2 linked regions of the Phreatobacter stygius genome follow. The protein of the gene in region 1 binds, or shares a complex with, the protein of each later gene. Links are inferred from orthologs where the notes say so. Each region holds a gene or a part of one and is shown in the gene's direction. Other genes may lie near its edges.

Region 1 (14,024 bases):
TCGTGTCGCGTTATTTCGTGCCGGCCGAAGGCATTCCCGAAGATCCGGTGACCGGTTCGATCCACGCGACGCTGGTGCCCTATTGGGCCGGCAAGCTTGGAAAGACCCGGCTTTCAGCCCTGCAATGCTCGAAACGCGGCGGCCATCTCCTGTGCGAGCTGGCCGGCGACCGCGTGCTGCTGACCGGCCAGGCGGTGACCTTCATGACCGCCACGATCCATTTGCCGGACTGACGACAAGGCTGGCCCTGACGGGAACGACATTTCGGCGCGCACCGAAGCATCGGCCGCGCCAAACCGGCACTGTCGGGCATCGTCATCGGGGGATTTCACATGACCGCTCAGGCCGTTCAGGCTCCATTTTTCGGTTGGCGCGTGGTCGGCGGCGCCTTCGTCCTGGCGGTCTTCGGCTGGGGTCTCGGCTTCTATGGGCCGCCGGTCTTCCTGCATGCCGTGCGCGAGGCCCGCGGCTGGCCGCTGACCCTGGTCTCGGTCGCCGTCACCACCCATTTCCTGGTTGGCGCGGTGGTGGTCGCCAACCTGCCGGCGCTCTATCGGCGCTTTGGCGTGCCGTCGGTGACCAAGGCCGGCGCACTCGCCCTGGGACTTGGCGTCTTCGGCTGGGCGGTCGCGGCCGAGCCTTGGCAGTTGATGGCCGCGACCGTGCTGAGCGGCGGCGGCTGGGTGGCGATGGGCGCTGCCGCCGTCAACGCCATCGTCTCGCCCTGGTTCGTGCGCTCGCGGCCGGCCGCGCTGTCCATGGCCTATAACGGCGCGAGCATTGGCGGCGTGCTGTTTTCGCCGCTCTGGGTCATGGCCATTTCCAGCCTCGGCTTTCCGACCGCCGCCGCGTTGATCGGCCTGGTCACGGTGGTGGTCATGTGGGTTCTGGCCGATGTGGTGTTCCGTCATACGCCCGAGAGCCTGGGGGTCGAACCGGACGGCGACACCGCCGGCGCAAGGCCTGCCTCGGCCGTCGCGGCGCAAGCCCGGCCGCTGCCCGGCTCGGCGCTCTGGCGCGACCTCGGCTTCATCACGCTGGCGGCCGGCATGGCGCTCGGCCTGTTCGCCCAGATTGGCCTGATCGCCCATCTGTTCTCGCTGCTGGTGCCGGCGCTCGGCGCCCAATATGCCGGCCTTGCCATGGGTTTTGCCACCATTTGCGCCATTGCCGGCCGCACGCTGGTCGGCTGGCTGATGCCCGCCGATGCCGACCGCCGGCTGGTCGGCTGCCTCGCCTATGCCGTGCAGATCGTCGGTTCCGTCGTGTTCATCCTGGCGGCGGGTGAGAATGTCGCCCTGCTGCTCCTCGGCGTTGCCCTGTTCGGCTCCGGCATCGGCAATGCCACCTCGCTGCCGCCGCTCATCGCCCAGGTCGAGTTCACCCGCGAGGACGTGCCACGGGTGGTCGCGCTGATCGTCGCCATCGCCCAGGCGAGCTATGCCTTCGCGCCGGCGGCCTTCGGCCTGATCCGCGACCTGACCCAGACGACGCCGGGTGCCGCGCCGCTGTTCTTCGCAGCGGCCGCCGTCGTGCAGGGGCTGGCGATCGCAACCTTCTTGATCGGCCGCAGGCGTCAGCCCATGTGATTCAGCCCGTGTGATCCGGGCTGGCCCGGAGCAAGATTTTCCAAGTGCGGCCCGCGACGCCGGTGCTATGATCGGAGCAGTCATGACAGAGCCTGGCTACACACTGTTCGAGACCGCCATCGGCCTCTGCGCCATTGCCTGGGGCGAGGCCGGGATTATCGGCGCGCAACTGCCCGAGGGTGATGCCGCGCGATCGCGCGCACGGCTTGCCCGGCGCTTTCCGGACGCACGTGAAGCGCCGCCGCCACCGGCCGTCAGCCGGGCGATTGCCGAGATCGTCGCGCTGATCGCCGGCGAGCCACGAGACCTTCATGCCATCCAGCTCGACATGGCGGGCGTGCCGGATTTCCACCAGAAGGTCTATCAGGTCGCCCGCGCCATCCTGCCCGGCGAAACCTTGACCTATGGCGAGGTCGCCAAGCGCATCGGCGAGCCGGGAGCCTCCCAGGCGGTTGGCCAGGCGCTCGGCAAGAACCCGTTCCCGATCATCATTCCCTGTCATCGCGTCTTGGCGGCCGGCGGCAAGACCGGCGGCTTCTCGGCCAATGGCGGCGTCGAGACCAAGTTCCGCCTGCTGACCATCGAGCGCGCGCGGACCAGCGCCGAGCCGACCCTGTTCGACGGCGACAGCGCCTTCGGCTTCGCGGCCCCGCCGCGCCAGAAATCGCGGAGCGGCTGACCATGACGGCCATGACGCTCTGTGATTGCGCTTCGATGTTCGTGATGGACTACCGCTGCACCGCGGGTCCCGACGACCGGCCGTTCACCGAGGTTCATGACCGGTTCTCGCTGTCCTATGTCCGCCGCGGCAGTTTCGCCGTGGCGAGCCGCGGCCAGTCGTTCGACCTGGTGGCCGGCTCGATCTTTGTCGGCCATCCCGGCGACGAATATGTCTGCCGCCATGACCATCACGTCTGTGGCGACGAATGCCTGTCGTTTCAGCCTTCGGCCGAACTGGTCGACGCGATCGGCCCGCGCGCCGATCTCTGGCGCATCGGCGTCCTGCCGCCCCTGCCCGCGCTGACCGTCATTGGCGAGCTCGGTCAGGCCGCCGCCGATGGCCGCAGCGATGTCGGTGTCGACGAAGTCGGCCATCTGCTCGCCGCCCGTTTCATCGATGTCGCTTCCGGCCACAAACGCAAGCCGGCCACGGCCGTGGAACGCGACCGCCGTCGCGCGGTCGAGGCGGCGTTCTGGATCGACACCTATTCGCACCGCCCGATCGGGCTCGAGGATGCCGCAAGCCAGGCCGGCCTCAGCCCGTTTCATTTCCTCCGGCTGTTCACCCGGACGCTCGGCGTGACGCCGCATCAATATCTCGTCCAGTCGCGGCTGCGCCACGCGGCACGGCTGCTGGCCGATGACGAACGCTCGATCACCGATATCGCCTATGATGTCGGCTTCGGCGACCTGTCGAATTTCGTCCGCACCTTCCATCGGGCCGCTGGCGTCTCGCCGGGCGGATTCCGCAAGGCGGCGAAGGGCGATCGCAAGATATTCCAAGAACGCCTGGGGGCCTTCGCCCTAGCCTGACCTCCTACTCCAGGAGGACACCATGTCCATGTACGATCATTTCGGTTTGCGGGTTGGCGATATGGACGCGAGCGTCCGTTTCTACGACGCCGTGCTGTCGCCGCTCGGTCACGTCGCCGGGCCGCGTGAGGAAACCTATGCCGGTTTCGGACCGGCTGACGCGCCGGCCTTCTGGCTGCATCCGGAAAAGAACCGGACCGGCTCCGGTTGCCACATCGCCTTCCGGGCGCCGAGCCGTGCCGCGGTCGACGGCTTCCATGCCGCCGGGCTGAAGGCCGGGGCCAAGGACAATGGCGCGCCCGGCATCCGCGCCGATTATGGCCCGACCTATTACGCAGCCTTCCTGATCGACCCCGACGGCAACAATGTCGAAGCGGTCTGCACGAAATAGCCGCTTGTCCGAAACCTCTGGAGCACGGGAGGTCGCGCCATGGCGTCGATCCGCAGGGATATTCTGATTGAAGCCGGCCCGGACCATGTCTGGGCGGCGGTCCGCGACTATGGCCAGGTTCACACCAGGCTGGCGCCGGGCTTTGTCACCGGCACGACGCTGGAGGGCGATCTGAGGGTGGTCACCTTCGCCAGCGGCCTGATGCTGCGCGAGCTGATCGTCGATGTCGACGATCAGGCGCGCCGTCTCGCCTGGGCGGCGATCGAAGGTCGGGCGACCCATCACAACGGCTCGCTGCAGGTCTTCGCCGAGGACAGCGGCGCCAGCCGGCTCGTCTGGATCACCGATATCCTGCCGCATGAGCTGGCGCCGCCGATCGGCGCCATCATGGCCGAGGGCATGGTGGTCATGAAACGGACGCTGGAGCAGAGCGCCCGCCAGGCCGCCTGAGCCTCAGTTGAACCAGATCGCGTAGGTCAGGAACTGGCCGGAGAACACGCGCTGCCACTGCGCCCAGCTCTGCCGTGTGATCTGCGGACCATCCTTCAGGTAGGGCAGGGCGGCGTGGCCGGTGCCCCAGAGCACCAGGTCGAAAGGCCTGGGCTGTTCGAAAAAGGCACGGAAATCGATGCCTTGCCGGTAGCGCCAGTGCGGCAGCAGCAATTTGCCGTCCAGCACCGCCTCGAATTCGGTCAGCGCCGCCTGCCAGCCGTCGAGCCGTTCCTGGGTCACTTCCAGGCCCGGAAAGGCGGTGTTGCGCTGTTTCGGGCCCGGCAGCCATTCCTGGTCGTCGTCGGTCTCCGCCAGCACCTCCTTCCAGCTTTGCCGGCTGAGCGCGATCACCGCTTTCAGATGATCGCGGGCTTTCACCAGGCGCTCCGGTTCGGCCAGCGGCCAGCGAACCAGATGGACCAGCGCGATGAGATCGCCCAGCTGTCCGGCATCGCCGCCGATGATCGGGTCGCGCAGCGGCTCCGGCGCGGCGCGCGGCCCCGACGGATCGGCCGCCCCCTGAAACAACAGATGGGCGGCGCCGTCATAGGTCTCGTGCCAGTCATAGGCGAGCGCGAATTCGAGGAAGGCCGACAAGAGCCTGGAATAACCGCGCAGCCAGATCATGTCGGCACGGTCGAAGCCGACCTCCCAGGGCGGGCTGTCCGGTTCGGCGCGCGACTGGCCGATCATGCCGACGCGCGCGATGATCCGGCCGAGAGCCTCGTCCGCCGAGGCCTGGCCGTCGCCGTTCAGGTCGAGGCGGATCGCGTTGAGATCGAGCGGCAGACGCACCGATCCATCGGGCAGGCGCGCCAGCACGGCTTCGGCCGCGGTGAGGTCGGCGAGAAACCGGACATAGATCGCCCGGAGCTTGTCATAGGTCAGCGGCTCCGGATTGGCATTTTCCGGCACCGGCAGGCGCAGGATCGGAATGCTGCCGCTGCGCGGTGGTCGCAGGCCGTGGCGATGGAGCCCCTGGCCAAGGGTTTCGACGGCCCGCGCGAACTTGACCATGCCAAGCGCCGCCACCGTCTGGGTGTCCTGGGTCCGGCCTGTCAGTTCGGCCTCGCCCTGGGCCAGGGTGCCGGCGCTGGCATGCCGCCTGAGTAGATCGCCGGCGCCGGCGTCCTGCGCCCGGGCGCCCGTCTCGAAGGCCCAGGCGGTGAGCGCCAGCAGTCCGGCGAACAGAGTTCTGATCATGACATCGCTCCTCGGTCGGCGCGGACGAAGCCCGAACTCTGTGGCGGAACCACGTCGGTCGCACACGGCAGGGCGCTCTAGTAGATCCCGACCGGAAAGGCCTTCAGATAGAGGTCGGTATAGATGCCCTTTTCCCAGAGCCGCTGCAGCGCATGGTTGATGGCGATCCTGAGCGGATCGTTGCCGCGCCGCATGACGACGGCGAGGCCCTCGCCGAAATAGCGGTTCTCGGTGAAGGCCTGGCCGAGGAAGCGGCAGCAGTCGGCCGATGCCTGGCCGTTCAGCCAGAAGGCATGGCTGACGCCATCGCCGAACAAGACATCGACGTCGCGGCCGCTCAGCGCCTTGCGCGCCTCGACAAGCGTCGGATAGCGGCGGATCGCCGAACCGCGGAAGAAGGCCTGGACATAGGCCTCATGGGCCGTGCCGGTGACAACCGCGATGGAGCGGCCGGCAAGCGCTTCGGGGGTCGCGTCGGCGAGTGCGGTGTCCCGGCGCATGACGAAGCGGGCCGGCGTCTCCAGATAGCGGTCGGACACCTCGTAGCGCCGGCGGATCTCCGGGGTGATCGCCTGGGCTGCGATGATGGCATCGCCGCCATTGCGGTCGAGGCTTTCCAAAAGTGTGTCCCAGCGCCGGACCTGGATCGTGCAGGGCACTTTCAGTTCTTCGCAGAGCGCCCGGGCGAGGTCGACATTGAAGCCGATCGGCTGGCCTTCGGGCCCGGCGAAATTGAATGGCGGATAATCGTCTTCGGTCAGGAAGCGGATTTGCGGCACGCGCGTCATGTCGACCCGCTCGCTGCGCCGGCGCGGATCCCAATAGCTCGGGATGATCACTTGCGGCGCGGCATCCGGCGGACGCGGGCTCGGAATCGGCGCCTGCTGCGCGCGCGCGGGCCCGCAGGCGAGTGCCGTGATCATCGCGAGGGCAAGAACGGCCTGGAGCGTCATGGCGCGAACGGGATCTCATGCGGGCGGTTGATCGAAACGGCTCCCTTATAGCCTAGTCGCAGCCTGCCGCGAGCCGCGTCCCGACCATACGGCCTGCGCGTCGAAATCTGGTTGCTTTCGCGCCGTCGCGGGGTAACAAAAGTCGGCATGCGCGGGGCGCCCGCAGGTGTCCCCGCTGGGCTCCAGAAAGAATTATCGTGACAAGGGCTTATGCCCTGATGGCCCTGGGAGGGCGCAGATGACCGAGGCCGCCAAGCCGAGCGTGATCGTCGAGGATCTGGCGCCGCATGTGGCGCTGGTCAGGATCGATCGTCCCGAGGCGCGCAATGCGCTGAACGCCGAGACGCGCGCGGCACTGGTCGAGGCCTTTCAAAGGCTCGGCGCCGACCCGGATGTGCGTGTCGTGGTCCTGACCGGCACCGGCAAGGCCTTCGTCGCGGGCGCCGACATCAAGGACATGGCGAGCCGCACGCCACCCGACATGATGGCGCGCCGGACCCATTTGCAGTGGCAGGTGATCGCCCAGTTTCCCAAGCCCCTGATCGCGGCGGTCAACGGCTTTGCCCTTGGCGGCGGCTGCGAGCTCGCCATGCATGCCGACATCATCATTGCGGCCGAGAGCGCGAGGTTCGGCCAGCCGGAGATCAAGATCGGCATCATGCCCGGTGCCGGCGGCACCCAGCGGCTGATCCGCGCGGTCGGCAAGTTCAAGGCGATGAAACTCATGCTGACCGGCGCGGTGATCGACGCGCATGAGGCCGATCGCATCGGGCTGGTCACCGAGGTCGTGCCGGATGCCGAGCTGATGGAGCGCGCCAAGGCGCTGGCCGTCGAGATCGCCGGCCTGCCGCCGGTGGCGCTGGCCGAGATCAAGGACGTGGCACTGACCGGCGAAGACCTGCCGCTGGCCGCCGCCCTGGCGCTGGAGCGCAAGGCCTTCCAGTTGCTGTTCTCGACCGAGGACCAGAAGGAGGGCATGGGCGCCTTCCTCGACAAGCGTTCGCCTGACTTCAAGGGACGTTGAATCATGCCGGAATTTGCGAAAGTGGGTGTCGTCGGGGTCGGCGCCATGGGTGGCGGCATCGTTCAGATGGCGGCCCAGGCTGGCGCCGAGGTGGTGCTGTTCGACGCCCGGCCGGGCGGGGCAAAAGCTGCCGTCGAGAAGCTCGGCGCGACCTGGGACGGACTGGCGGCCAAGGGCCGCATGACCGCCGAGGCCGTGGCCGCAGCCAAGGCCAGGCTGACGCCGGCGGCCTCGATCGCCGATCTCGCGCGTTGCGACCTGGTCATCGAGGCGATCGTCGAAGACCTCGAGGTCAAGCGGAAGACCTTCGTCGAGCTGGAGACCGTGGTGCGCCACGATTGCGTGCTGGCCACCAACACCTCGTCGCTGTCGGTGACCGCCATCGCGGCCGCCTGCGCCCGCCCCGAACGGGTCGCCGGCTATCATTTCTTCAATCCCGTGCCGCTGATGAAAGTCGTCGAGGTGATCGACGGTGCACGCACGGCAGCCGGCATTTCCGGCCGGCTCGCAGCCTTCGCCCGAGAATATGGCCACCGTCCCATCGCCTGCATCGATTCGCCCGGTTTCGTGGTCAATCATGCCGGGCGCGGCTTCGGCACCGAGGCGCTCCAGATCGTCGTCGGCGAGGGTGCCGCCGCCTATGCCGACGTCGACCGCGCCTTGCGCGACCAGGTCGGTTTCCGGCTCGGGCCATTCGAGCTCCTGGACCTGACCGGCCTCGACGTGTCGCAGCCGGTCGGCGAGAGCATGTTCCGGCAGTTCTACGGCGAAGCGCGGTTCCGGCCGTCCTGGCTGCTGAAACAGCGCCTGGACGCGGGCCTGCTTGGCCGCAAGGCCGGTCACGGCTTTTATGCCCATGGCCCCGAGGGCCAGGAAAAGCCGCCGGAACAGGCGATTCCCCGAGCCGATCCGCGGCCGGTCTGGGTGGTGGCGGTGGAGTCGGCCTGGCGTGACGAGATCGTTGCCATAGTCCAGGCCGCCGGCTGGCCGGTGGCGAGCGGTCCGCAGCCGCCGGATGATGCCTTGATCGTGGTCGCGCCGCTCGGCCATGACGCGACCGCCGCGGCCGAGGGACTGCAGGTGCCCGCCACCCGGCTGGTGGCCATCGACGCGCTGTTCGGACTTGCCAAGCGGCGGGTGATCATGGCCGCGCCCGGCGCCGATACGGGCTTTGTCGAAGCCGCCCATGCCCTGTTCGCGGCCGACGGAACCCCGGTCACCCGCATCCGCGATTCCGCTGGCTTCATTGCCCAGCGGGTGGTCGCCACCATCGTCAACATTGCCTCCGACATGGCCCAGCAGCGCATCGCCAGCCCCGCCGACATCGACGACGCCGTGCGGCTCGGCCTCGGCTATCCGCAAGGCCCCCTGGCGCTCGGCGACGCGGTCGGGCCCGAGCGTATCGCCGCGATCCTCGCGGCCCTGAACGGCCTGTCGGGCGATCTGCGCTACCGGGCGAGCCCCTGGCTGCGCCGGCGCGCCGGGCTCGGCCTCAGCCTGGCGACGCCCGAGCCGTGACGATGGAGGATCGCGCCCATCCCGGACCGGCCGACGGCCCCGGTCGCCTCAGCGGCTTTCAGAAGCTGATCGGCTGGAAGGTCAAGGTCTGGGAAGACGGCCATGCGGTGATCACCTGCGAGATCCGGCAGGACTTCATGAACCGAAGCGGCATTCTGCATGGCGGGCTGATCGCCACCTTGCTCGATTCGGTTGCCGGGCACGCCGCTTTCGGCGCGCCGCCGGCCGATCCGAGCCAGCCGCGGCAGGGCGGCGTCACCTTGTCCTTCACCATCAATTATCTCGGCACGGCAAAAGAGGGCGAGCTGACGGTGACCGGCCGGCGCACCGGCGGCGGCAAAAGCATCATCTTCGCCCGTGCCGAAGTCGTCGATGCGGCGGGGCAGCTGATTGCCGAGGCGACCGGTACGTTCAAGCGGATGAAGCCCAAGCCGTGAGGCGGCACCACCGCCGCGCCCGATGAAGGGCTCACTCGGCCGGGTCGAACTCGGCCGGAGCGAATTTGTAGCTGGTCGAGCAATATTCGCAGGTCACCGTGATCGCGCCGTGCTCGACCATGTCGTGACGCTCCTGAGGCGTGAAGCTGCGCACGATGTTCTCGATCTTGTCGCGCGAGCAGGTGCAGTGGTCCGACACGCCCTGCGCGTCGAACACCCGGACCCCGCGTTCGTGAAACAGGCGGAACAGCAACCGCTCGGGCGATACGGTGCGGTCGACCAGCTCGTCGTCGCCGATCGTGTCGGTCAGCGCGCGGGCTTCGGCCCAGGCCTCATCCGGCTCGGGCAGGGGCGTGCCGTCCGGCGCGTCGCCGGGCGCGAGGTCGCGGGTGATCGCGCTGCCGGCTTTCGGCACGTGCTGGACCAGCATGCCGCCGGCACGCCAGGCGCGGCTCGGACCGTTCTCGCCGGGCACCAGCTCTTCGGCCGCGGCGAGCCTGACCCGCGTCTCGATCTGCTCCGACTGGCGGAAATATTGGTCCGCCGCCTGTTCCAGTCCCTGGCCGTCGAGTGAGACGATACCTTGGTAGCGCTGCGTTTCGGCGCCCTGGTCGATGGTCATCACCAATTGTCCGCTGCCCAGCAGGCTGGCCGGATCGGCGCGGCCGGCTGCGGCCGCCTCGGCAACCTTGCCAGCATCGAAGCGGGCGAGCGCCCTGACCTTGTCGGGCGTGGTGACATCGACCACCAGCATGCGGACCGGGCCGTCGGTCTGCGTCTGCAGGATCAGCCGGCCGTCGAATTTGAGGCCCGAGCCGAGCAGCACGGTCAGCGCGGTGGCCTCGGCAAGCAGGCGCGACACCTCCGGCGGGTAGCCGTGGCGGTCGATGATGGTGGTCGCGGAGCGGCCAAGGCGCGCCACGCGGCCGCGCAGGTCGAGCTCGTCGACGTGAAAGGGCACGACAATGTCGTCGGCGCCGTGGGTGAGATCGGGGACAGTGGACATGAGCCGCTATATGGCGCTGTCGGGCGCCGATTGCGAGAGGGTTTGACAGCTGTCCGGCGCATGGCTCGCAGGTGATTCGCGGGAGGCCCGGCGCGGCCCTTCGGCAGCCCGCCGCGAGCCCGCCACAATCACGTTCCCGTGAGTCTGGACCGGAACAGAAAAATTCAGTCGGCTTGCGGGTTTGCGCGGGATGAAAAGTCGTGGCCGCGCGGTCACAGTCATGGCGAAAAAATGGCCTTGCCCATGGCGGCAGGCGCGACGCCCCGTTGCAATGCAACGAAGCTTGCCGCTTTCATACCGTCAGCGGTGTTTTACAATCTGGCCTTGTCGGGCCGCCTCCGCCGGTATCGCTGTTTCAACAGGTCAAGGTGCATCCATGCGGCGCATTCTGCCAATTCTCGCCACCACGGCGACGCTCCTGCTGTCGGCGACCGCCGCGCAGGCGCAGTTTCTGTTCTTCGGAAATCAGAACACCCAGCAGGTCATGATCGACCCGGCCACCGGCCAGCCGATGCGCCAGACGCCGCGCACCGATGGCGGCCCGCGTGTCGGCGCCAGCGCCATCCCGCGCGAGACGGTGTCTTATGCCGGTGGACATGCGCCGGGCACGGTCATCATTTCCACCCAGGAGCGCCGGCTTTATCTCGTCCAGCCGGGCCGCACCGCCATTCGCTATGGCGTCGGCGTCGGCCGCCCGGGCTTCGCCTGGGCCGGCGTGAAGTCGATCACCCGCAAAGCCGAGTGGCCGGATTGGCGTCCGCCGGCGCAGATGCTGCGCCGCCGCCCCGATCTGCCCCGCTTCATGGCCGGCGGCCCGCAGAACCCGCTCGGCGCCCGGGCGCTCTATCTCGGTTCTTCGCTCTACCGCATCCACGGGTCCAACGAGCCGCACACGATCGGCACGGCCGTGTCGTCGGGCTGCTTCCGCATGACCAACGAGGACGTGATGGATCTCTACGCCCGCGTCCGCGTCGGCACCCGGGTGGTCGTCACCCGCTGAACCTGGCTGCGATCGACCTGTCGAGGTGAGGGCCGGCGGCAGCGCCGGCCTTTGCTTTTTCAGGCGCTCGTCCTGGCGCATTTGATTCCCGCGCCAAAAGTCCCATTTTGGGGGCTGACCGAATCGGAAGCTTCAAGCCCCATGGCCGACCCCGTGACCCATCGCCAGCCGAGCCTCGCCGAACGGGCGATGGCCGCGCGTGGCGAGGCGGCGGCGATCGGCTATCTCGCCAATCTGAATCCCGAACAGCGTGCCGCCGTCGAGACGATCGACGGGCCGGTGCTGGTTCTGGCCGGCGCCGGCACGGGCAAGACCCGGGTGCTGACCACCCGCATCGCCCATATCCTGGCGAGCCGGCGCGCCTTCCCGGGCGAGATCCTGGCGGTGACCTTCACCAACAAGGCCGCGCGCGAGATGAAGGAGCGCATTGGCCACCTGGTCGGCGAGGCGGTCGAAGGCATGCCCTGGCTCGGCACCTTTCACGCAACCGGCGTCAAGATGTTGCGTCGGCATGCCGAATTGGTCGGCCTGAAGCCGGGCTTTTCGATCCTCGATACCGACGACCAGATCCGCCTGTTGAGGCAATTGATCCAGGCCGAAAATATCGACGAGAAGCGCTGGCCGGCGCGGGTGCTGGCGGGCGCCATCGATGGCTGGAAGAACCGGGCGCTCACGCCGGACAAGGTGCCGGCGGGCGAAGGCGGCGCTTATGCCAACGGCCTCGGCGTCAAGCTCTACAAGGACTATCAAGACCGGCTGAAAGTGCTGAACGCCGTCGATTTCGGCGACCTGCTGCTGGAAGTCATCCGGCTGTTCCGCGAGAATCCGGATGTGCTGGCGCACTACCAGCAGCGGTTCAAGTTCCTCCTGGTCGACGAGTATCAGGACACCAACGTGGCGCAATATCTGTGGTTGCGCCTGCTGGCCCAGCGCCAGGAGGGCCGGCCGCAGAACATCTGCTGCGTCGGCGACGACGATCAGTCGATCTATGGCTGGCGCGGTGCCGAAGTCGACAACATCCTGCGCTTCGACAAGGATTTTCCCGGCGCCACCGTCATCCGGCTCGAGCGCAATTACCGCTCGACTGGCCATATCCTGGCCGCCGCCTCTCATCTGATCGCCCATAACGAGGGCCGGCTCGGCAAGACGCTGTTCACCGACGGCGAAGACGGCGAGCGGCCGACACTGACCTCGGTCTGGGATTCGGAGGAAGAGGCGCGTTCGGTCGGCGAGGAGATCGAACAGTTGCAGCGCCAGGGCCACGCCCTGAACGAGATGGCGATCCTGGTGCGGGCCTCGTTCCAGATGCGCGAGTTCGAAGATCGCTTCATCACCATTGGCCTGCCCTATCGGGTCATCGGTGGCCCGCGCTTCTACGAGCGGCTGGAGATCCGCGATGCGCTCGCCTATCTGCGCTGCGTCGCTCAGCCGGCCGACGACCTGGCCTTCGAACGCATCGTCAACACGCCGAAGCGCGGCCTGGGCGATGCCACGCTGCAGCTTCTGCACGACCATGCCCGCGCCCGGAACGTGCCGCTCATGCAGGCCGCCAGGGTCATGGTCGAGACCGAGGAATTCAAGCCCAAGGCGCGCAATGCGCTGAAGTCGCTGATCGACGCCTTCGACGGCTGGGCCGCCAAGCTCGACACGCTGCCGCATCAGGAGCTCGCCGAACTGGTGCTCGACGAGAGCGGCTATACCGAGATGTGGCAGAAGGACCGCACGGCCGAGGCCGCCGGGCGGCTGGAAAACCTCAAGGAACTGGTCCGTTCCATGGAAGAGTTCGAAAACCTCGCCGGCTTCCTCGAACATATCGCGCTGGTCACCGATGCGCGTGGCGAAGGCGAGAGCGACGATGCCGTGTCGATCATGACGCTGCATTCGGCCAAGGGGCTGGAATTCGACTCTGTCTTCCTGCCCGGCTGGGAGGAGGGGCTGTTTCCGCATCAGCGCGCGCTCGACGAGAGCGGCCGCGCCGGCCTCGAGGAAGAACGCCGGCTCGCCTATGTCGGCATCACCCGCGCGCGCCGCAATGCCAGGATCTATTTCGCCGGCAACCGGCGCATTCACGGCCTGTGGCAATCGACGGTGCCGAGCCGTTTCGTCAACGAACTGCCGGAAGGCCATGTGACGATTGCCGAAGGCCTTGGCACGTCAGGTTACGGCGGCATGGGCCGCGGCGGCTTCGGCGAGAGCCGGTTCGACAAGGCCGGGGCTTTCTCCTCGACCTATGCCACGCCCGGCTGGCAGCGCGCCCAGGCGCAGAAGTCGCTGGCCGATGCGCAAGGCCGTTTCACCGGCCGTTCCGGCAGCCAGGCCTTCGGCTCGACCTTCGCGGAGGGCCGCGGCGGCTTCCAGGGCCGGCTGACCGAACGCTCCGGCGGCGGCCGCACCATCGATGGCGAACTCGTCGCCAAATCGACCGGCGAACCCTCGCGCCACAAGGTCGGCGACAGGGTGTTCCACTTGAAGTTCGGTTATGGCGAAGTGGTCGCGGCCGACGGCAACAAGCTCACCGTCCAGTTCGACAAGGCCGGCGAGAAGAAGGTGGTCGACAGCTTCGTCGAGGCGGCGTGATCGTTATCTGGATAACCGGCGGAAAAGCTTGAGTAGCGTCCGTTAGGCCGCTGACTTCAGATGCAAATCGAGTGTCAATCCAAATCGGCTTGTTTCCCACGCCTGTGAGAATCGGGGACATTGGGGTTTTGGCGGCTGCGGCCCAACCAATTCGGTCACCTGGCCGCCCCCGCGCATATTGTACTGACCGGGATCAACCGATTCGAAAGGCCCGGTCATGCTTCGCAGCAGTCGTGACATTGTCCGTCACCTTGAACGTGAAGGTTGGGTTCAAATCGGCGGCAAGGGCTCGCATGAGAAG
Region 2 (14,249 bases), 1.3 Mb from region 1 along the record:
CCGCTGGCCGGCCTGACCGCGCTGCTCGACGCCGCCGACGCGCTCCACCTGCCTTCGGCGGTCGCCACTGCCGCGCCACCCGACAATATCGCCGTGGTGCTCGATACGCTCGACCTCAGGCGCCGGTTCAAGGCCATCGCCTCGCCCGCCATGGGGCTGCGCGGCAAGCCCAATCCCGACATCTTCCTGAAGAGCGCCGAGCTGCTCGGCGTGCCGCCCGAAAGCTGCCTGGTGTTCGAGGATGCGCCGCTCGGCGTCGAGGCCGCCCGGCGCGCCGGCATGCGGGCGGTGGCGGTCACCACCATGCTGGCGCCGGAAGCCTTCGCCGAATTTCCCAACCGGATCGCCACGATCACCGATTTCACCGGTTTCGACCTTCAAGGCCTGACGGTACCCGCCTGATGTTCCGCGCGACCGTTCTCACCCTCTATCCGGAGATGTTCCCGGGACCGCTGGGGGCAAGCCTCGCCGGCAAAGCCATGGGCGAGGCCTGGTCGCTCGACACCGTGTTCATTCGCGATTTCACCCGGGACCGCCACCGCACCGCCGACGACACGCCGGCCGGCGGCGGACCGGGCATGGTGATGAAGGCCGATGTGCTGGCGCGCGCCATCGACGCCGCCTCGCCATCGGACGATCCGCGCCCGCGCCTGCTGATGTCGCCGCGCGGCCGGCCTTTGACCCAAGGCCGTGTCCGCGAGCTCGCCGCCGGCCCGGGTGCGATGATCCTCTGTGGCCGGTTCGAAGGGGTCGACGAACGCATCATCGAAGCCCGCGGTCTCGAAGAGGTATCGGTCGGCGATTATGTGCTGTCAGGCGGCGAGATCGCCGCGCTGGTCTTGCTCGATGCGGTGGTGCGGCTTCTGCCGGGCGTCATGGGCCACGACCAGTCCGGCACGGAGGAGAGCTTCGAGGCCGGCCTGCTCGAATACCCCCATTACACCCGGCCGCAGCTGTTCGAAGGCCGGGAGATCCCCGCCATTCTGACCTCCGGCGACCACGGCAAGATCGCCAAATGGCGGCGCGCCGAAGCCGAACGGATCACCCGCGAGCGGCGACCGGATCTTTGGTCGGCGATTTCAGCCAAGAAGGGGTGACAACTACGCCATTTTGGCGTATCGAGCCGCCTCCGATGGCACCAGGGGTGAAAGCCCCTCAGCCGAGGAACAACCGGGCGCTCGCGCCCACCCTTCGAATCAAGACCAAAAACATGCCGGACCGCTGTCGGCCGGCCACAAGGACGAGACCCATGAATCTGATCCAGACCATCGAGGCCGAAGAGGCCGTTCGCGTTCTCGGCGAGAAGACCATCCCGACCTTCGCTCCCGGCGACACCGTGATCGTCAACGTGAAGGTTCGCGAAGGCGACCGCAGCCGCGTCCAGGCCTATGAAGGCGTGTGCATCGCGCGTTCCGGCGGCGGCCTGATGGAGAGCTTCACCGTTCGCAAGATTTCTTATGGCGAGGGCGTCGAGCGCGTCTTCCCGGTCTATTCGCCGTCGATCGACTCGATCAAGGTGGTGCGCCGCGGCAAGGTCCGTCGCGCCAAGCTTTATTACCTGCGTGATCGTCGCGGCAAGTCGGCCCGTATCGCCGAGCGCGCCGACAACAAGCCGAACGCCAAGGCCAAGTGATCGCCAAGGCAGTGATCGCCGTTTCGGCGACCGGCATTTGCTGAGAATTTCGACGGGGCCTTCGGGCCCCGTTTTTATTGGCCGGCAAGGCATCGACCGGGATGACGGTCCAGACGCGGCTGCACCGTCGCATTTCAGAAATTAGTTATCGCAAAACAATAATTAAATATGCTAAGGCAATGCCTCCATAACGGAGAGCATTGATGCCCGGCCATCCTTCCATGCCCGTCTCCCCGCGCCGGCGCGCCGGCGCGGTCCTGGCCCTGATCGGCGCGGCTCTGCTGCTCGCCGGATGCGCCGACTGGAACTGGCAGGCGACCGGCGAGCGCTGGGTCGACCAGGCTTGCCGGCAATCCGGCAATTGCCGCCCGTTCTGCGACGACGCCGGCGCGCCCGGCGGGATCTGCCGTGGCGCGCCGCGCATGCCGCAAGGCCGATGACGGCCGCTCGGGCGGTCACTCGATCTTGGCGCCCGATGTCCGCACGATCTCGGCCCAGACCTTCAGGTCGGCCTCCAGCTTGGCCGCCAGTTCCGCCGGCGTCGAGGCGACGATGTCGGCACCTTGCTGGGCGAATTTCGCTTTCATATCGGGTTTGGCCAGCGCCTCGTGTGTCGCCCTCACCAGCCTGTCGATGATCGGCTGCGGCGTGCCGGCAACCCCGTAGATGGCGATCCACAATTCGGCGTCGAAACCCGGCACGGTCTCGGCAATGGCCGGCACGTCGGGAATGTTGGCATTGCGCTTCTGCGTCGACACGCCGAGCGCCCTGACCGTCCCGGCCTGGATCTGGCTGATCACCGCCGGCAGGTTGGAGAAGGTGATCGGCACATGGCCGGCGATGACATCGCTCAGCGCCGGGGCAATGCCACGATAGGGGATGTGCTTCAGGTCGATGCCGGCGCGCGATTTCAGCATCTCGCCGACCAGGTGGTTCAGCGTGCCGTTGCCGGCCGAGGCATAATGATAGTCGCCGGGCTTTTCCTTGGCCATGCGGATCAGGTCGGCGACGGTCCTGGCCGGGAAGTTCGGGTTGACCACCAGCACGTTCGGCACGGTGCCGAGCATGGAGATCGGCGCGAAATCCTTCACCGGATCGAAGCCGGTGCGGGCATAAAGCGCCGGATTGATCGCCTGGCTCGCCGAAATGGTGACCAGCAGCGTGTAGCCGTCAGGCGTCGCACGGGCGGCGGCCTGCGAGCCGAGATTGCCACCGGCGCCGGCCTTGTTCTCGATGACGAAGCGTTGGCCCATCACCTCGGATAGTTTTTCGGCGATGATCCGCGCGATGATGTCATTGGCCCCGCCGGGCGCCTGCGGCACCACCACGGTCACCGGCCGGTTCGGGTAATCGGCTTGCGCGAAGGCCGGCGCGGCGAGCGCCGAGGACAGGAGGCCGAGCGCGGCGCGGCGGGAAACGGCAGGCATGGGACAGGCTCCGGAAATCGATCGCTGTGCGGAGCACGGAAAATGACATGGCGCAAGGCGCCAAAGGAAGGGGCATTGAAGAATGCCGGCGGCCTGCCCGCCTCAATCCACCGGTCGCGCGGCCATGGACGGAGGCCGCTCGCCCGCCTTGCGTCCGGCGATCAGCCAATAGGTCAGCCCGCCGGCAAGACCCGGTGCGGCAAACAGCAGCAGCAGGCGGAACAAGGGCGATGCGCCGCGGAAGACCTCCCGTTGCGGCGCGCCGGCCAGCAGGAGGACGAGAAGGACGGCGCCGACGACCGTCACGGCGGCAACTGCGCCGGCCCCCCCATAGAACAGCGGTGAACGCAGGCCGCGTCGTTCCGCATAGGCGATGATGGCGGCTGCCGGCAGAAGCGCGAGGACGCCGATATAGACGCTGACCAGGCATAGGGCGAGATAGAGTGACCCGAGATCTTCGAGACCGGCGCGCGGACGCGCTTCGCTGACCGGCAGATTGCCGCTGGCAAAGCCCGCGGCACAGGCGAGCAGGACGAGGCCGGCGACGATGCAGGCCCCGGCATAGCCGCCGAGAACGACCAGCGGACGATCGAGCCGGCGGCGGCGATAGACCAGCTTCACGATGCCGATCGCCAGCAGGACTGATGTCGCGAGCGAGACGAGGTTGGCCACCGCCAGCCAGCGCGCCTCGCCGCCCGTCCTGGTGATGGTGTAGCTGCCTTGGGAATTCGGTGACAGGAACAGGCCGAGCACCCGGAACGACACCAGCTCGGCGAGCGCAAGCGAAGCCAGGATCCCGAGCACGGCAATGGTGACGCGCGCGGCCGCGCTGGTCGGTCCGGGCATGCTAGCCTCCGCATCAGGTGCGACGTCAGGCAAGATCGGCGCTCGCCCGTCCGGATCCAGCATGCCGGGATCGGAAGGCTGCGCCGTGCGCGCCGACACAGTCCGCCTCCCAGGACCCCATGCTGCTGCTGCCACCCTGTGTCAGCAGCACAGCTGCAAGACCGCCCGTACCTCTTCCGTTCCGGCGGGTCCCGGCCCATATTGCCGGCATGTCGAAAGCTCCGAAGCAGCCTGTCGCCGAAGTTCCGCGATCGCCAGCGGCATCGCCCTCGCCTGCCAAGGGCGCTGGACCCGCCAAGGCGAGGGATTCCAAGGCCAAGACGCCGCGATCGAAGGCCTCCAAGCCTGAGTTGCAGCCGCTCGGCCCGGCGCTGGCGGCGCTCCTGAACCCGGCGATCAATCGCGGCACGGCGGGTGTCGGCTCGCAGACCGGCCAGCCCCAGCACGGCTTTGCCGAAGCACCGCAGGCCGGTTTCCAGGCCGAGGCGAGCCTTGCCGACAAGGCGCTGGCGCATCGGCTCGGCATCAATGTCGAACAGGCCCAGGCCCTCGATATCGAGAGCGAGATCGGCACCTCCGGCGTCACCGCCACGGTCAAGGCGCTGGAGCGGCTGATCCAGGAAGGCCGGCCTGAGGTCAACGGCCAGGTCTGGCTGCCGCACAAGCCGGCACGTCCGGAAAAATGGGAGGGCGGCAAGGCGTTCGAACTGGTCTCGGAATTCGAGCCGGCCGGCGACCAGCCGACCGCCATCGCCGAGCTGGTCGACGGCCTCAGCCGCCAGGAGCGCGACCAGGTGCTGCTCGGCGTCACCGGCTCGGGCAAGACCTTCACCGCCGCCCAGATCATTGCCGCGACCCAGCGCCCGGCCATCGTGCTGGCGCCCAACAAGACGCTGGCCGCCCAGCTCTATGGCGAGTTCAAATCGTTCTTCCCGAACAATGCGGTGGAGTATTTCGTCTCCTATTACGACTACTACCAGCCGGAAGCCTATGTGCCGCGCTCGGACACCTATATCGAGAAGGAATCTTCGATCAACGAGCAGATCGACCGGATGCGCCACTCGGCCACCCGCGCCCTGCTCGAGCGCGACGACGTGATCATCGTCGCCTCGGTCTCCTGCATCTACGGCATCGGTTCGGTCGAGACCTATACCGCCATGACCTTCGGCGTGAAGGTCGGCGAGAAGCTCGACCAGCGGCAGCTGATCGCCGACCTGATCGCGCTGCAATACAAGCGCACCCAGATGGACTTTTCACGCGGCACCTTCCGGGTGCGCGGCGACACCATCGAACTGTTCCCGGCCCACCTGGAAGACCGCGCCTGGCGCATTGGCCTGTTCGGCGACGAGGTCGAGTCGATCCACGAATTCGACCCGCTGACCGGCCAGAAGAATGCCGACCTGTCCTTCGTCAAGGTCTATGCCAATTCGCACTATGTGACGCCGCGCCCGACCCTGGTCCAGGCCATCACGGGCATCAAGGAAGAGCTGCGCTGGCGGCTGGAGGAATTGAACAAGGCCGGCCGGCTCCTGGAAGCGCAAAGGCTCGAGCAGCGCACCTTGTTCGACCTGGAAATGATGGAGGCCACCGGCTCCTGCGCCGGCATCGAGAACTATTCGCGCTGGCTGACCGGCCGCCGGCCCGGCGAGCCGCCGCCGACCTTGTTCGAATATGTGCCCGACAACGCCCTGGTCTTCGTCGACGAGAGCCATGTCACCGTGCCGCAGATCGGCGGCATGTATCGTGGCGACTTCCGGCGCAAGGCGACGCTGGCCGAATATGGCTTCCGCCTGCCCTCCTGCATGGACAACCGGCCGCTGCGCTTCGAGGAGTGGGAGGCGATGCGGCCGCAGACCATCCACGTCTCGGCGACCCCCGGCGGCTGGGAGCTGGAACAGACCGGCGGCGTCTTCGCCGAACAGGTGATCCGGCCGACCGGCCTGATCGACCCGCCCTGCATCATCCGGCCGGCGCGCACCCAGGTCGACGACCTCATCGGCGAGGTCAAGGCGACGGCGGCCGCCGGCTATCGCTCGCTGGTCACCGTGCTGACCAAGCGCATGGCCGAGGACCTGACCGAATATCTGCATGAGCAGGGCGTGCGGGTCCGCTACATGCATTCCGACATCGACACGATCGAGCGGATCGAGATCCTGCGCGACCTCCGGCTCGGCGCCTTCGACGTGCTTGTCGGCATCAACCTGCTGCGCGAGGGCCTCGATATTCCCGAATGCGCGCTGGTCGCCATTCTCGATGCCGACAAGGAGGGCTTCCTGCGCTCCGAGACCTCGCTGATCCAGACCATTGGCCGCGCCGCCCGCAATGTCGACGGCCGGGTGCTGCTTTATGCCGACCAAATGACCGGCTCGCTGGAACGCGCCATTGCCGAGACCAACCGGCGGCGCGAGAAGCAGGAAGCTTATAACGCCGCCCATGGCATCACGCCGCAGACCATCAAGCGGGCGATCTCGCAGATCCTCGATTCGGTCTACGAGAAAGACCATGTCACCGTCGATGCCGGCCTGACCAAGAGCGGCGCTTCGGTCGGCCACAATCTCGCGGCGGTCACCGCCGATCTGGAAAAGCGCATGCGCGAGGCGGCCGCCGACCTGCGCTTCGAGGAGGCCGCGCGCCTGCGCGACGAGCTGAAGCGGCTGCGCGAGACCGAACTCGCTGTCATGGACGACCCGCTGGCGCGCCAGCAGGCGGTCGACGACAGGACCGGCGGCTATCGTGGCGAGCGCAAATACGGCAAGGCGGCCAATCTGCCGCCGTCCCGCGCGGCGAGGCCCGATCTCGACAGCATGGGCCCGGGCACCGATCGCGAAGTGCCTGTTGGGGCCGAGGCCCGGCACAAAGGCGGCGGCAAGCCACGGCGGGGCTGGAAGCGCTGACACGCTTCGCCGGCCGTTGTGCTGGCGCGAGACACCCGGTCACCGGCCACGGGTCGGCGCGACAGGCCGGCCCGGGCCGGCCTGTCCGTTCAAGGCAATGCGGCGATGCGATCAGCGCTGGCGGGCGATGATCTTGTCCTTGATGCCGTCATAGACGCCCTGCGGGATGATGTTGCGGTTGGGCAGGTCGTCCTTGCCGCGATAGGGGCGGCCGCGAATGATCGCGTCGGCGCGCGCCTCGCCAATGCCGGTCAGCGTCATCAGCTCGGCGCGGGTGGCCGAATTGATGTCGATCAGCGCCGATTGCGGCGTGGTCGCGGGCGTGGTGGCGGCCGGGCGCGCGGGCGCGGGCGCCGCGGGGCTGGTGGCGGCCGGCGGCGCGGCGGGCCGGGCCGGCGTTGCCGGCTGGGTCGCCTGGGCGAAGGCGCCGCCCGCGGCGGAGGCCGCCAGGGCGCCGGCGAGAAGCAGAGTCTTGAGCATGGTCGTCTCCCTCGTTGGGTCGGGCGATGGTGGGTGGCCGAATCGGCCGCCGTCACGCCGAACCTGTGGCGACAGCCGAGCACCATCGGGCGGACAGCTCAATCCGGTGTGTCCCTAGCGGCTCCGCCATCGCGCGCGCGCCGGTCCGCCTCAAATTTGCCTGTCTTTTGATTTGTCTTAAAAAAGCGAACGTTCGTTCATTTTTGCATTGCAACCTGAAACATTCCCCGCTAATGACGCCGCGTCAGCCGGAGTGCCGTTAGACAATGCCGCGTATCGACGAGATCCAGCGCACCGACCGCAAGACGACGATCCTGGACGCCGCCGAGCGCTGCTTCATGCGCTCAGGTTTTCATGGCGCGACCATGGCCGAGATCTGCGGCGAGGCCGGCATGAGCCCAGGCAATCTCTATCGTTATTTCCCCTCCAAGGAAGCGATGATCGAAGGTCTTTGCGAGCGCGATCTCGCCCAGGCCTCCGAAGGCTTCGACGCGCTGGCCACCTCCGACGACCTCTGGGCCTCGTTCCGGGACCTCGCCTATTACCACATGGTCGATGAACCACGCGCCAATTGCAGCATGTGGATCGAGATCATGTCGGAAGCGACGCGCAATCCGCAGATCGCGGCGCTGCGCGTCAAGACCGACGAATTCATCTACCAGAAGCTCTATGGCGCGCTCGATACCGCCCGGTCACGCGGCCATACCGAGCCGCATGCCGACCTCGAACGCACCGTGCAGTTCATGATCACCTATGCCGACGGCCTGATGCTGCGTCGGGGCCGTGATCCCGATTTCGATCCCGTTCCGCATGTCGAGATGATGTTCGACATCATGCGCACGATGCTGCTGACACCGCTGTCCCCGTCCAACGACAACCTGACCTGAAGCTGCCCCCCATGACCCGCATCATGACCCGCCTCATGCATCGCTCCCTGCTGCTTCTCGCCCTTGTCCTGCCGCTCGGCGCCGGCGCCGCACGGGCCAACGAACCGCGCCCGCCCTCCGTGACGGTTGCCACCGCCAGCCGTGGCGAGGTGCGCGATCTGGTGATCGTCACCGGCTCGTTCGTGGCGCGCGAAGAGGTGCTGATCTCGCCCGAGGTCGAGGGCCTGTCGATTGTCGAGATCCTGGTCGAAGAAGGCGACCAGGTGGCCGCCGGCCAGGTGCTCGCCCGGCTCAACCGCGCCATGCTCGACGTCCAGCTGGCCCAGAACGCCGCGCAGATCGCCCGTGCCGAGGCCTCGATCGCCCAGTCCAATGCCTCGATCGCCGAGGCCACCGCCAATAAGAGCCTGACCGACCAGCAATTGCAGCGCACCCGCCAATTGCAGACCACCGGTGTCGCCTCCAACGATCAGCTCGACCAGCGCCTGTCGGCCTCGCGCGCCGCCAATGCCCGCCTGGACGCCGCCCATCATGCGCTCCGCCTCGGCGAGGCCGATCTGACGCTCGCCCGCGCCCAGCGCGAGGACATCGCCCTGCGCATCGCACGCTCCGAGATCCGCACCCCTGTCGGCGGCGTCGTGTCGCGCCGCACCGCCCGTGTCGGTGCGGTCGCCGCCGCGGTCGGCGACCCCTTGTTCCGCATCATCTCGGAAGGCGCGGTGGAACTCGAGGGCGACATTGCCGAGACCACGCTCGCCAAGCTGAAGCCGGGTCAGAAGGCCGCCATCGACGCCGCCGGCTGGGACAGGCAACTCGCCGGTTCGGTGCGCCTGGTCGCGCCGGAAGTGAACCGCGCCAACCGGCTCGGCCGCGTGCGCATCGCGCTCGACGGCACCGACCGGCCACCGCTCGGTTCGTTCGGCCGCGGCCTGGTCGAGGTCGCCCGCTCGGAAGGCGTGCTGGTGCCGCTGTCCGCCGTGATGTTCGCGCAAGGCGCGGTCTCGGTGCAGGTGGTCAAGGACGGCCTGGTCGAGACCCGCACCGTCGTGCCGGGCCTGCGCGCCGATAACCGCATCGAGATCCGCCAGGGTTTGCAGGCCGGGGAACAGGTGGTGGCCGTCTCCGGCAGCTTCGTGCGCAATGGTGATCGGGTGACCCCGATCGCCCTTGCGGCCCGCTGAACGAGGCACTCCCGATGGCCTTGAACATTTCCGCCTACTCGATCCGCCAGCCGGTCCCGGCAATCGTGCTGTTCGTCGTGCTCTGCTTCCTCGGCTGGATGAGCTTCCTCAACCTGCCGATCACCCGCTTTCCCAATATCGACATCCCCTTGATCTCGGTGACGGTGACCCAGTCGGGCGCCGCACCCGCCGAACTCGAGACCCAGATCTCCAAGAAGATCGAGGACGCGGTCGCCAATATTGCCGGCGTCAAGAACGTCATGAGCAACATCACCGACGGCAGTTCGGTGACCATTGTCGAATTCCGCCTGGAGGTGAACACCGACCGGGCGCTCAATGACGTCAAGGACGCCATTTCGAAGATCCGTGCCGATCTGCCGCGCGGCATCGAAGAGCCGATCATCGAGCGGCTCGACATCGAGAACCAGCCGATCATGACGGTGGCGGTCGCCGCCCCCGCGATGACGCTCGAGCAGCTGTCCTGGTTCATCGACGACACGGTGAAGCGCGACCTGCAGGGCCTCAAGGGCATTGGCCGGGTCGCCCGCTATGGCGGCGTGACCCGCGAGATCCGCATCTCGCTCGACCCGGACCGGCTGATGGCGCTCGGCATCACCGCCGGCGACGTCAACCGCCAGCTGCGCGCCACCAATGTCGATCTCGCCGGCGGCCGTGGCGATGTCGCCGGCCAGGAGCAGTCGATCCGGACCCTCGCCTCGGCCATCAATGTCGACGATCTCGCCGGCACCAAGATCGTGCTGCCCGGCGGCCGCGAAGTCCGCCTGTCCGATCTCGGCAAGGTGACCGACCTCTATGAGGAGCCGCGCGCCTTCACCCGCGTCAATGGCGAGACGCCGACGGTGGCCTTCCAGATCTTCCGCTCGAAGGGCGCTTCCGATGCCCGGGTGGCGGCGCTCGCCCGCGCCAGGATCGTCGAGATGCGGGCCGCCCATCCGAACGTCACGTTCAGCGAGATCGACAATTCGGTGAACTACACCGAGGGCAATTTCCATTCGGCCATGGAAATGCTGCTGGAAGGCGCGATCCTCACCGTCATCGTCGTCTTCCTGTTCCTGCGCGACTTCCGCGCCACCCTGATCTCGGCCTTCGCCCTGCCGCTCTCGATCATCCCGACCTTCTGGGTGATGGAGCTCATGGGCTTCTCGATGAACCTGGTGTCGCTGCTCGCCATCATCCTGGTGACCGGCATCCTGGTCGACGATGCCATCGTCGAGATCGAGAACATCGTCCGCCACATGAAGATGGGCAAATCGCCCTATCGCGCCTCCATGGAGGCGGCCGACGAGATCGGGCTGGCGGTCATCGCCATCTCCTTCACCATCGTCGCGGTGTTCGCACCGGTGTCCTTCATGGGCGGCATTGCCGGCCAATATTTCAAGCAGTTCGGCCTGGTCGTCGCCGTCGCGGTGCTGTTCTCGCTGCTTGTGGCGCGGCTCGTGACACCCATGATGGCGGCCTATTTTCTCAAGCCCCACGAGCACAAGGAAGCCAAGGACGGCCGGCTGATGCGCGGCTATCTGCGCTTCCTGAACGGCACCATGCGGTTCCGCTATGTGACGCTTTTGGCCGGCATCGCGATCTTCGCCGTGTCGATCTATGCGATCCGTTTCCTGCCGACCGGCTTCATTCCCTTCCCCGACGAGGCGCGCTTCGTCGTCTCGGTCGAACTGCCGCCGGGCTCGACCCTGGAGGATACCCGCAACCGCACCGACGAGCTGGCCAAGCTCCTGAAGAAGGAAGTGCCGGAGGTGCAATCCGTCCTGGTGGTCGGCGGCGCAACCCCGACCGGCACCCGCGAGATCCGCCGGGCCTCGGTCATCGTCAGGCTGAGCCACAAGACCGAGCGCAGCCGCACCCAGCGGCAAATCCAGCAGGCGGTTTCCGGGCTGTTCAACCAGATCCCCGACATCCGCGCCTGGTATGTCGGCGACAATGGCGAGCGCGAGCTGTCGATCATCGTGCGCGGCAACGACGCGGCCAGCCTGAACAAGGCGGTCGCCGATCTCGAAACCGAAATGCGGCGCCTGCCCGGCTTCGTCAATGTCGCTGCCGCCGCCGGTCTGGACCGGCCGGAGATCCGCGTCGTGCCGCGCGCCGACGAGGCCGCCCGCTATGGCGTCACCACCGACCAGATCTCGGAAGCCGTGCGTGTCGCCACCATTGGCGACGTGGCGGCCAATCTCGCCAAGTTTAATGCCGGCGACCGGCAGATCCCGATCCGGGTCCAGCTCGACACCGCCGCGCGCACCAATCTCGACCTCCTGTCGCAGCTCACCGTCACCACGGCGACCAACCAGCAGGTGCCGCTGACCGCGGTTGCCGATATCACCTTCGGCCAGGGCCCCTCGTCGATCGAGCGCTACAACCGCATGCGGCGGGTCAATATCGGCGCCGACCTGACCGGCGGCCTGGAAATCGGACCGGCGCTGGAAATGGTCCTCGCCCTGCCGGTGGCCAAGAACCTGCCGGCCGGCGTGGCGTTCCAGAGCGGCGGCGATGCCGAGGTCATGGCCGAGGTGTTCCAGGGCTTCGCGCTCGCCATGGGCACCGGCCTTCTGATGGTGCTCGGCGTGCTGGTCCTGCTGTTCCACTCGCTGTTCCAGCCGCTCACCATCCTGATGTCGCTGCCGCTGTCGCTCGGCGGCGTCATCATCGCGCTGCTCTTGACCAAGAACGCCATCTCCATGCCTGTGGTCATCGGCATTCTCATGCTGATGGGCATCGTCACCAAGAACGCCATCATGCTGGTCGATTTCGCGGTCGAGCGGGTGCGCGACGGCGTGCCGCGCAAGGAGGCCATGCTGGATGCCGGCCGCAAGCGCGCCCGGCCGATCATCATGACCACGCTCGCCATGGCGGTTGGCATGATCCCGCCGGCGATCGGCATGGGCGACGGCGGCGAGTTCCGCGCGCCGATGGCCATCGCGGTGATCGGCGGCCTGCTGGTCTCGACCGTGCTGAGCCTAGTCTTCGTCCCGTCTTTCTACACCGTTATGGACGATCTCGGCCGCTTCTTCGGCTGGCTGTTCGGCCGCTTCGTCGGCCCGACCGACGAGCCGGGCGAGGCCCAGGGCGGCCATGGCCACGGAGCTCAGCCAAGCCCCGCGAATACGCAGCCGCATGCCCCGATTCGGGTCGCAGCCGAATAACCGGCCGCCGCCCTCCGCCAAGAGTATTTCCTGGCTTCCCCGTGAACCGGGAAATGCTCGAGCCTGGTGTCCGCGGGTCCGCCCCCGCGGGCACCGGGCTCTTCGCCTGGCCACCGAGCCAGGCGCTTGAGGCCCCTGCGAAAGCCCGATGGCTGCGGCCGTTTCTCAAGAAAACAGGCTGCCCGCGGCCTCCACCTCCTCGACGATGAACCGATAGGCCTCGTCGACCCGGGCGATGCGCCGGGTATCGACATGGGCGACCAGATGATAGGTGCGGCGGATGGTCAGGTTCGGCAGGACCGGCATGAGCCCCGGCACGTCGCGGGCGGCGTAGTGGTGCAGGATGCCGATGCCGACGCCGGCTTTCACCGCTTCGACCTGGGCCGTCACGCTGGCGCATTCGAGCCGCCGCTGCCCGGCATCGAAAGCCGGCGGATAATAGGTCAGCGCTTCCGAATAATGCAGCTCCTGCACCGAGGTCACGAGCAGGTGGTGCTTCAGGTCCTCTGATGTCGCCGGCGCCGGATGCCGGGCGAGATAGTCGCGCGCGGCATAGAGCCCGAGCCCGTAGTCGGTCAGCTTGCGCACCGTCAGCCGGCCGTCCTTCGGCGGGTCGATGACGATGGCAAGATCCGCCTCGCGTTTCGACAAGGACAGCGTCCGCTGCAGCGGCACCAGCTGAATGGTCAGCCCGGGGTGCCGTTCGGCCAGCCGTCCGACGCGTGGCGCCAGGAACAGGCCGCCAAACCCCTCCGGGGCGCCGATGCGGACCGTGCCCGACACCATGCGGTCGACCTGGGACACACTGGCCTGGGCATCCAGCCAGGCCGTTTCCATGCCTTCCGCCGCGCCGAGGAATTTTTCGCCCGCCAGCGTCAGCGTGACGCCGGCGGTCGAGCGCGAGAAGAGCTGCGCGCCGACCGCCGCTTCGAGCAGCGACATGCGCCGCGCGACGGTGGCGTGGTCGAGCGACAGCACCCGCGAGGCGGACAGGAACTGGCCTGTGCGGGCCACCGCGAGAAACACCCGGATATGATCCCAGTTTGGCGTCATGACACCAGCTTACGCCAATTTGCGCACAACGCATGCGCGATCTTCGCACTTGGTTCTGGCACCATTGCGCTTTAGTTCTCGGAACCAACGACAATGGGAGGATCCTCCATGCGCAACTACGGACATTTTATCGGCGGCAAACATGTCGCAGGTCAGTCGGGCCGCACCGCCGACGTGTTCCAGCCGCTCGACGGCTCGGTCTTCGCCAAGGTCGCGCTGGCGACCAAGGCGGAAGTTCGCGCCGCGGTCGAGGACGCCAAGGCCGCCCAGCCGGCCTGGGCCGCCACCAACCCGCAGCGCCGCGCCCGCGTGCTGATGAAGTTCCTCGAGCTCTGCGCCCGCGACAACGACAAGATGGCGGACCTGCTGGCGCGGGAGCACGGCAAGACCATTCCCGACGCCAAGGGCGACATCCAGCGCGGCCTGGAAGTGATCGAATTCTCGATCGGCGCGCCGCAGATGATGAAGGGCGAATATACCGAAGGTGCCGGCCCGGGCATCGACATCTATTCGATGCGCCAGCCGCTCGGCGTGGTCGCCGGCATCACCCCGTTCAACTTCCCGGCGATGATCCCGCTGTGGAAGGCGGGCCCTGCGATCGCCGCTGGCAATGCCTTCATCCTGAAGCCGTCCGAGCGCGACCCGGGCGTGCCCCTGATGCTGGCTGAGCTGTTCATC

Evidence for each region.
Region 2: the proteins of E8M01_RS15525 (region 1) and uvrB are in contact, whole or in part, in a crystal structure (PDB 7EGT), measured with the Thermus thermophilus proteins. The link is inferred for Phreatobacter stygius from one-to-one orthologs. Residues at the interface, in WP_096412145.1 of Thermus thermophilus: His654, Arg656, Phe657, Gln666, Asp668, Glu669, Lys680, Arg681, Leu682, Ser683, Lys685, Tyr686, Ala687; in WP_096411307.1 of Thermus thermophilus: Glu23, Leu25, Arg26, Asp27, Gly28, Glu29, Arg30, Phe31, Arg55, Glu326, Asp327, Phe328, Glu379, Ser382, Gln383, His398, Gly400, Arg401.

What each region holds. Positions count from the first base shown.
Region 1 is NZ_CP039690.1:3,308,050-3,322,073, forward strand. What follows is about bases 10,987-14,005. They hold E8M01_RS15525 (ATP-dependent helicase), read left to right. Parts: upstream 10,987-11,287; coding sequence 11,288-13,723; downstream 13,724-14,005. Other genes in these bases: E8M01_RS15520 (L,D-transpeptidase), read left to right, coding at 10,987-11,146. In the rest of the region: E8M01_RS15460 (PhzF family phenazine biosynthesis protein), read left to right, coding at 1-233; E8M01_RS15465 (MFS transporter), read left to right, coding at 333-1,589; E8M01_RS15470 (methylated-DNA--[protein]-cysteine S-methyltransferase), read left to right, coding at 1,672-2,268; E8M01_RS15475 (helix-turn-helix transcriptional regulator), read left to right, coding at 2,271-3,122; E8M01_RS15480 (VOC family protein), read left to right, coding at 3,151-3,513; E8M01_RS15485 (SRPBCC family protein), read left to right, coding at 3,553-3,963; E8M01_RS15490 (hypothetical protein), read right to left, coding at 3,967-5,208; E8M01_RS15495 (transporter substrate-binding domain-containing protein), read right to left, coding at 5,286-6,161; E8M01_RS15500 (enoyl-CoA hydratase-related protein), read left to right, coding at 6,400-7,185; E8M01_RS15505 (3-hydroxyacyl-CoA dehydrogenase), read left to right, coding at 7,189-8,703; E8M01_RS15510 (PaaI family thioesterase), read left to right, coding at 8,706-9,140; E8M01_RS15515 (Hsp33 family molecular chaperone), read right to left, coding at 9,172-10,146; more of E8M01_RS15520, read left to right, coding at 10,523-10,986. UniProt on the Escherichia coli protein: A helicase with DNA-dependent ATPase activity. Unwinds DNA duplexes with 3'-5' polarity. Translocates on single-stranded DNA with 3'-5' polarity. Initiates unwinding more efficiently from a nicked substrate than double-stranded DNA.
Region 2 is NZ_CP039690.1:2,059,110-2,073,358, forward strand. Bases 3,757-7,000 are described here. They hold uvrB (excinuclease ABC subunit UvrB), read left to right. Parts: upstream 3,757-4,115; coding sequence 4,116-6,800; downstream 6,801-7,000. Other genes in these bases: E8M01_RS09395 (hypothetical protein), read right to left, coding at 3,757-3,906; E8M01_RS09405 (ComEA family DNA-binding protein), read right to left, coding at 6,912-7,000. Also shown: E8M01_RS09370 (HAD family hydrolase), read left to right, coding at 1-402; tRNA (guanosine(37)-N1)-methyltransferase TrmD, read left to right, coding at 399-1,097; rplS (50S ribosomal protein L19), read left to right, coding at 1,250-1,633; E8M01_RS09385 (hypothetical protein), read left to right, coding at 1,837-2,073; E8M01_RS09390 (Bug family tripartite tricarboxylate transporter substrate binding protein), read right to left, coding at 2,089-3,060; more of E8M01_RS09395, read right to left, coding at 3,163-3,756; more of E8M01_RS09405, read right to left, coding at 7,001-7,280; E8M01_RS09410 (TetR/AcrR family transcriptional regulator), read left to right, coding at 7,547-8,167; E8M01_RS09415 (efflux RND transporter periplasmic adaptor subunit), read left to right, coding at 8,179-9,348; E8M01_RS09420 (efflux RND transporter permease subunit), read left to right, coding at 9,363-12,518; E8M01_RS09425 (LysR family transcriptional regulator), read right to left, coding at 12,684-13,571; E8M01_RS09430 (CoA-acylating methylmalonate-semialdehyde dehydrogenase), read left to right, coding at 13,680-14,249. UniProt on the Escherichia coli protein: The UvrABC repair system catalyzes the recognition and processing of DNA lesions. A damage recognition complex composed of 2 UvrA and 2 UvrB subunits scans DNA for abnormalities.